2 regions of the Nocardiopsis sp. NPDC006938 genome follow, and region 1 is predicted to be linked to the other one. Evidence: riboswitches for the same ligand, from Rfam matches in the RefSeq annotation. Region 1 holds a riboswitch; the other holds the start of a gene.
What was found. Region 1 has a riboswitch for cobalamin ahead of metE (5-methyltetrahydropteroyltriglutamate--homocysteine S-methyltransferase). Riboswitches for the same ligand answer to the same signal wherever they lie in the genome.
Positions count from the first base shown of each region.

Region 2: another riboswitch for cobalamin. It lies ahead of ACFYL4_RS22765 (CoA-acylating methylmalonate-semialdehyde dehydrogenase); the one in region 1 lies ahead of metE (5-methyltetrahydropteroyltriglutamate--homocysteine S-methyltransferase).

Region 1 covers NZ_JBIAGA010000001.1:195,998-199,444, forward strand. The annotation lists gene metE (5-methyltetrahydropteroyltriglutamate--homocysteine S-methyltransferase) at 47-2,323, opposite strand; cobalamin riboswitch at 2,461-2,676, opposite strand; gene ACFYL4_RS00900 (polysaccharide deacetylase family protein) at 2,908-3,447, shown strand, end outside.
Region 2 covers NZ_JBIAGA010000017.1:122,554-126,000, forward strand. The annotation lists gene ACFYL4_RS22760 (MFS transporter) at 1-1,277, opposite strand, end outside; cobalamin riboswitch at 1,443-1,563, shown strand; gene ACFYL4_RS22765 (CoA-acylating methylmalonate-semialdehyde dehydrogenase) at 1,591-3,090, shown strand; gene ACFYL4_RS22770 (acyl-CoA dehydrogenase family protein) at 3,087-3,447, shown strand, end outside.

The sequences.
Region 1 (3,447 bases):
GCGTCGCCGCGGCCCCCTTCGTCGCGCGTTCGGGCGCGGTTCCCGACTACGGGAGGTCGGCGCGGACCCGGCGGGCCGCCTCGACCATGTTGCGCAGGGCCTGTTCGGCCTCCGCGTAGCCCCGCGTCTTCAGCCCGCAGTCCGGGTTGACCCACAGGTTCCCGGCGTCCACGTGCGTGGCGGCCAGGCGCAGGGACGCCTCGATCTCCTCCACCGAGGGCACGCGGGGCGAGTGGATGTCGTACACGCCCGGGCCGATACCGCGCTTGTAGCCGCGCTGGCCCAGGGCCTCCACGAGTTCCATACGGGACCGGGCCGCCTCGACACTGGTGACGTCGGCGTCCAGGGCCTCGATGCCGCCGACGATCTGGTTGAACTCCGAGTAGCACATGTGCGTGTGGATGGTGGTACTCGCCGCCACCCCGGACGTCGCCAGGCGGAAGGAGTTCACCGCCCAGTCGAGATAGGCCGCCCGCTGCTCCTCGCGCAGGGGCAGTAGTTCGCGCAGCGCCGCCTCGTCCACCTGGATGTGGCGGATGCCCGCGCGCTCCAGGTCCGCGACCTCGTCACGCAGGGCCAGACCCACCTGTCGGGCGGTCTCGCCCAGCGGCTGGTCCGTGCGGACGAAGGACCAGGCGAGCATCGTGACCGGACCGGTGAGCATGCCCTTGACCGGCTTGTCGGTCCGCGACTGCGCGTAGGTGATCCACTCGACCGTCATCGGTTCGGGGCGCGAGACGTCACCGAACAGGATCGGGGGGCGCACGCACCGCGAACCGTAGGACTGCACCCAGCCGTTCTCGGTGGTCGCGTAGCCCTCCAGCTGCTCGGCGAAGTACTGGACCATGTCGTTGCGCTCGGGCTCGCCGTGGACGAGGACGTCCAGGCCGATCTCCTCCTGGAGCGCGATGACGCGGTCGATCTCCGCGCGCAGGGTGCGCTCGTACTCCTCCGTGGCCAGCTCTCCACGGCGGTGGGCGGCGCGGGCTCGGCGCAGTTCGGCGGTCTGCGGGAAGGAACCGATGGTGGTCGTGGTGAGCGTGGTGTCCGTGGGAATCCCACGGTCCTCGGGCCGCTCGTAGGCGTCCTGACCCAGGGCGTCCAGCCGGGCCCGCACACGGGCGTCGGTGAACGAGGGGGTCCCCGTGGCCGACGCGTCGAACGCGGAGTCGCCGCCCTCGCTGAGGACACGGCCGAGCAGGGCCACCTCCCCCGCCTTCTGCTTGGCGAAGGCCAGCGCGGCCCGCAGTTCCGGGGCGAGCGCCGTCTCGGCGTCCAGGTCGATGGGCACGTGCAGCAGCGAGCAGGAGGTGCTCACCGTGAGCTCGTCGGTGAGGGCGAGCAGGGTGCCCAGCTCCGCCACGGCGGCGGGCAGGTCGGTGCGCCACACGTTGCGCCCGTCCACGACACCCGCGACCAGGCGGGTGGAGCCCAGTCCGGAGACGGCCGCGAGGTCCTCGACACCCTCGGAGTCGGTGACCAGGTCGAGGCCGACCGCCTCCACCGGGGAGTCCTTGAGCACCCGCAGGGCGGCGGCGCCGATGGAGCCGAAGTAGGTGGAGACCAAAAGCGCGGGACGGTCGGTGAGGGCGCCCAGACGGTCGTAGACGCGCTCCAGGTGACCGACGCAGGCGCGGCCCTCGTCGGTGGCCAGGATCGGCTCGTCCAGCTGGACCTCGGTGGCGCCGGCCTCCCTGAGGTCGGCCAGGAGCCGGGCGTAGGCGTCCAGGAGCTGGTCGAGGAGCTCGATGGGCTCCCATCCCTCGGGAGCGTCGTCGGCGGCCTTGGCCAACAGGAGGAACGTCAGCGGGCCCACCAGCACGGGCCGGGTCGGGAACCCGGCCTCAGCCGCCTCGCGGAACTCGGCGACCGGCTTGTCACCGACCAGGCGCGGCCGGGTGCTGGGGGAGAGTTCGGGGACGAGGTAGTGGTAGTTGGTGTCGAACCACTTGGTCATCTCCAGCGGCGGGGCGCCCTGCTCGCCCCGGGCGAGCGCGAAGTAGCGGCGCAGCTGCTCGTCGCGGTCCCCGGCCTGGGCCGGGGAGGCGAACCGGGAGGGGACGAGGTCGAACAGGACCGCCGTGTCCAGCACCTGGTCGTAGTAGGAGAAGGTGTTGGACGGCAGGTCGTCGACGCCCGCCTCCCTGAGCTGGGAGTACACGCCCAGACGGAGGTCGGCGGCGATCGTGTCGAGCTCGGCGGCCGTGGTGCCGCCCTTCCAGTAGGACTCGCTGGCGCGCTTGAGTTCGCGGTGGGGGCCGATGCGCGGGTAGCCGTGCACGGTGGAACGCACGGACGGCCGGGAGGCCGGGGTGCTGGGCATGGAGCTTCTCTCCCTCGTCGAAAGCCGGGCACCGACCACGAGGAGGTGAGGACGCGGACACGCCGACGGACGCCTCGCGGCGTACGATCGTCTCCGCCCTCGGCCCTCCCTCGGGGCACGGGACCACCGACGGCACGGGTGCGCCGCCGGGTGGAGGCAGGTCTTCGGACTCGTGGGCACCTCCGGCGTGACCGCCGGACTCCTACTGGTCACCGCTTCCCAGTTCCCGACTTCTCAGGTCGGATCACCAGTGCTCTAGGCGACGTTCGTTCCCACTCACCGCTGCGGGGCAGTCCCGGACTCGCACCGGGTTCCCTCTCTCGACACGCGACACCCGTCCCGAAGGGATTTCGGGGAGACCAAAGGCGGAGCGTGTACCTTCCACGGCTGCAAGTATAGGGAGCACCCCCTCTGCCCCTACACCCGGCGTGGCCATCGCCCACTCGGCGTGAACCCGCCCCGTGTTCGCGGCATCACACCCGACAACCAGCGTGCGTGGGGGCCCTCTCCCCCGTCACCCCCACGAACGTTCGTCTGACGATGAACGTGGAGAACCCCAGGTGAAGCAGCAAGACCGGCAGACCATGGCTCCCGACCACCCCCTCCTCACGGTCGCGACCGCGGTGGTCGTCGTGCTGGGACTGGTGCTGTCCGTCTCCGGACCCAGAGGACCGTTGGAGGACAGCGCCCTGGCGGACGACACCGGCGATCACTCCTCGGAGGGCGGGGACGGTCCCCCCGCCACCGGCGAGCCCGACCAACTGACCACGGTCTCCCCCGACGCGGTCCCCGGGACCGAGGAGGTGACCCTCGCCCACGACGGACGCGCCGACGTCACCGTCACCTACCCGGCGGTGCCCCACGCCGCGCCGCTGACCGACTTCCTGGACCGCACCCTCACCACCCAGGTACGGGCCTTCGAGGCCGCCAACCCCGGTGCGCGCTCCTTCGTCGGCGAGTGGGGCCTGACCGCCGCCGAAGACCGTGTCCTCGGGGTTCGGTTGACCACCGCCGAGACCGACTCCGAGGAGACCAGGGAGGGGCACAGCACCTACTGGTACGAGACCGACACGGGCGCCGTCCACGGCTCCAGCGAACTGATCGCGGGGCAGACCGAACTGGCC
Region 2 (3,447 bases), on a different contig from region 1:
ACGAGCCTTCGGCCGAACACCGCCACCACGGCCAGACTGATGACGCCCACCAGCAGGTAGGGGACACGGAGCGCGTCGGTCTGGCCGAGCGCGAGCGCCAAGGCCGCCACCAGGACACCGCCCGCCGCCATGCCCACGGCGCTCATGCCCCAGCTGACCGTGCGCATGGCGGCGTTCACCCGCCCGAGCAGGTGGTCCGGGGTGATGCGCTGGCGGATCGAGGTCATCGCGACCGCGTAGCCCAGCACCAGCCCTCCGCTGAGGAAGTACACCCCGGCCACCACCGGTGTGAGGGGGAAGGCGGCCACCAGCAGGTACAGCAAGCCGCTCCCGGCCAGGCACAGGGTCGGCAGCGTCCCGTGCGGCAGCGCGGAGCGCAGCCAGGAGACCAGTTGGCCGCCGACGATCCCGCCGATCGCGGCGAAGGCCATGAACAGGCCGAACCCGGCCGAACCCAGCCCCAGCGTGTCGCGGACGAACAGCACCTGGGTGGACAGCATGGTCGCGTAGGCGGTGTTGACGAACACCGCGATGACGGCCACGGCCCGCAGCAGGGGTTGACTCCACACGGCGCGCACGCCCTCGGCCACGTCCGCCCACACCCCGGCCAGGCCGCGCCGTTCGCGGGGGGCGGGGACGTCGGCGGCGCTCGGAGCGGTCGGCGCCACGGGGGCCGTCGGAGCGGTCGCGCGGACGCGCAGGAGCGCCACCACCGACACCAGCAGCGCGGCGATGTTGAACAGGAACGGGACGAACAGCCCCAGGGCCAGCACGAACCCGCCCAGCGGCCTTCCGGCGAACTCCTGCGCCACGATCGCCCCGGAGCGCACGTGCCCGTTGGCGCGTTCCAGCCGTTCCGGGGGGACCAGCGACGTCACCGTGGTCTCGGCGGCGGTGTCGTAACAGACCTCCAGGGCGCCGAAGCAGAACGCGAACGCCGCGAGCAGGGGGATCGACGCCCAGCCGGAGAACACCACCAGGGCCAGCAGCGCCCACAGCAGGAGTCGCAGGGTGTTGGCGGAGACCATCAGCGTGAGCCGGGGGACCCGGTCCACGAGCACTCCGGCGGGCAGGGCGAGGAGGAGCCAGGGCAGTCGGCCCGCCGTGGCCACGGCGGCGACCAGGGCCGCGTGGTCCGGGGCCAGGGAGGAGGCCAGCCACGGCACGGCGATCATCGCCACGCCGTCGCTGAGGTTCGAGGCCAGGGCCGCGGACCAAAACGCCCAGAACCGTCCGCCGAGCGGCGCCGTCGACGCCCGGGTCGTGGAGTCGGACACGGGGGGACCACCGACCTTTCGCACACCGGTGTCTCGGGCGGTTCCCGCAGGGGGCACCGGCACACGCCTCCACGCTAACCCCGCCCCTTCGGGCGCGCTTCGGCGGCGTCCGGGGACGGAACGTGACGGGATCGGGGGTTCGGGGGTCTGGATTTAGTAGGACGTCCAACTATATGGTGAGGGGGCCGTGGAGCGGGGAAGCTGGTGCGAATCCAGCACGGTCCCGCCACTGTGACCGGGTCGAACACCCGGAAGTCAGGCCACCGCTCGCGGCCGGAGATCCGTGTGGTCCACGAGGATGGAGCGAACACGCATGGTCAGCGAGCTGACGCATTTCGTGCATGGCAGGAACGTCCCCGGGCGGAGCGGCCGCTTCGGCGACGTGTACGACCCCAGCACCGGCCGGGTCCGGGCCCGGGTCCCCCTGGCCGACCGCGAGGAGACCGAGGCGGTCGTCGCCGACGCCGAGGCGGCCCAGGTCGAATGGGGTTCCTGGAGCCCCCAGCGCAGGGCCAGGGTCCTGCTCCGGTTCCTCCAGCTGGTCGAACCCGAACGCGAGTCGATCGCCCGGGCGCTGTCCGCCGAACACGGCAAGACCGTCGCCGACGCGCACGGCGACCTCCAGCGCGGCCTGGAGGTGGTGGAGTTCGCGGCGGGCATCCCGCACCTGATCAAGGGCGAGTTCACCGACAACGCCGGCACCGGCATCGACGTGCACTCCCTGCGCCAGCCCCTCGGGGTGGTCGCGGGCATCACCCCGTTCAACTTCCCCGCGATGATCCCGCTGTGGAAGGCCGCACCTGCCCTGGCCTGCGGCAACGCGTTCATCCTCAAACCCTCCGAGCGCGACCCCTCGGTCCCGCTCCGCCTGGCCGAGCTGTTCCTGGAGGCCGGGCTGCCCCCGGGCGTGCTCAACGTCGTCAACGGCGGCAAGGAGGCGGTCGACACCCTGCTCACCGACCCCCGGGTGGCCGCCGTCGGCTTCGTGGGCTCCACCCCGATCGCCGAGTACGTCTACTCCACGGCCACCGCGCACGGCAAGCGCGCCCAGTGCTTCGGCGGGGCCAAGAACCACATGGTCGTCATGCCCGACGCCGACCTGGACCAGGTCGCCGACGCCCTGATCGGGGCCGGGTACGGGTCCGCCGGGGAACGCTGCATGGCCATCTCCGTGGCGGTGCCGGTCGGCGAGGAGACCGCCGACGCCCTCGTCGCCAAGCTCACCGAGCGCATCTGCGGGCTGACCGTGGGGGCCGCCGACGACCCCGACGCCGACTTCGGGCCGCTGGTGTCCCGCGACGCCCTCGACCGCGTGGACGCCTACGTCGGTCTGGGCGTGGACGAGGGCGCCGAGCTGGTGGTCGACGGCCGCGGCCTGAAGGTCGCCGGTCACGAGGAGGGCTTCTTCACCGGCGCCTCCCTGTTCGACCGCGTCACCACCGACATGCGGATCTACAAGGAGGAGATCTTCGGCCCGGTGCTGTGCGTGGTGCGCGCCGCCGACTACGAGGAGGCCCTGCGCCTGCCCAGCGAGCACGAGTACGGCAACGGCGTCTCCGTGTTCACCCGCGACGGCGACACCGCCCGCGACTTCTCCCAGCGCGTCGACACCGGCATGGTCGGCGTGAACGTGCCCATCCCGGTGCCGGTCGCCTACCACACGTTCGGCGGCTGGAAGAGGTCCGGCTTCGGCGACCTCAACCAGCACGGCCCCGACTCCGTGCGCTTCTACACCCGCACCAAGACCGTCACCTCGCGCTGGCCCTCCGGGGTCAAGGAGGGCGCCGAGTTCACCATCCCGGTCGTGCGGTGACCTCCGCGACCACCGCCGAACAGCGCGCGCTCGCCGAGACCGCGCGCGCGTTCGCGGACCAGCACCTCGCACCGTTCGCCGTCGACTGGGACCAGACCAAGCACTTCCCCGTCGACGTGCTCCGCAGGGCCGCCGAACTCGGCATGGGCGGCCTCTACGTCTCCGAGGACGCTGGGGGGACCGGCCTGACCAGGCTCGACGGCGTCCTGGTCTTCGAGGCCCTGGCCACCGGCTGCCCGTCCCTGGCCGGGTACCTGTCCATCCACAACATGGTCGCCTGGATGGTCGACCGGTACGGCGACCCCGCCCAGCGATCCCGCTGGCTGCCGGGGCTGTGCTCCATGGAGACCCTGGGCA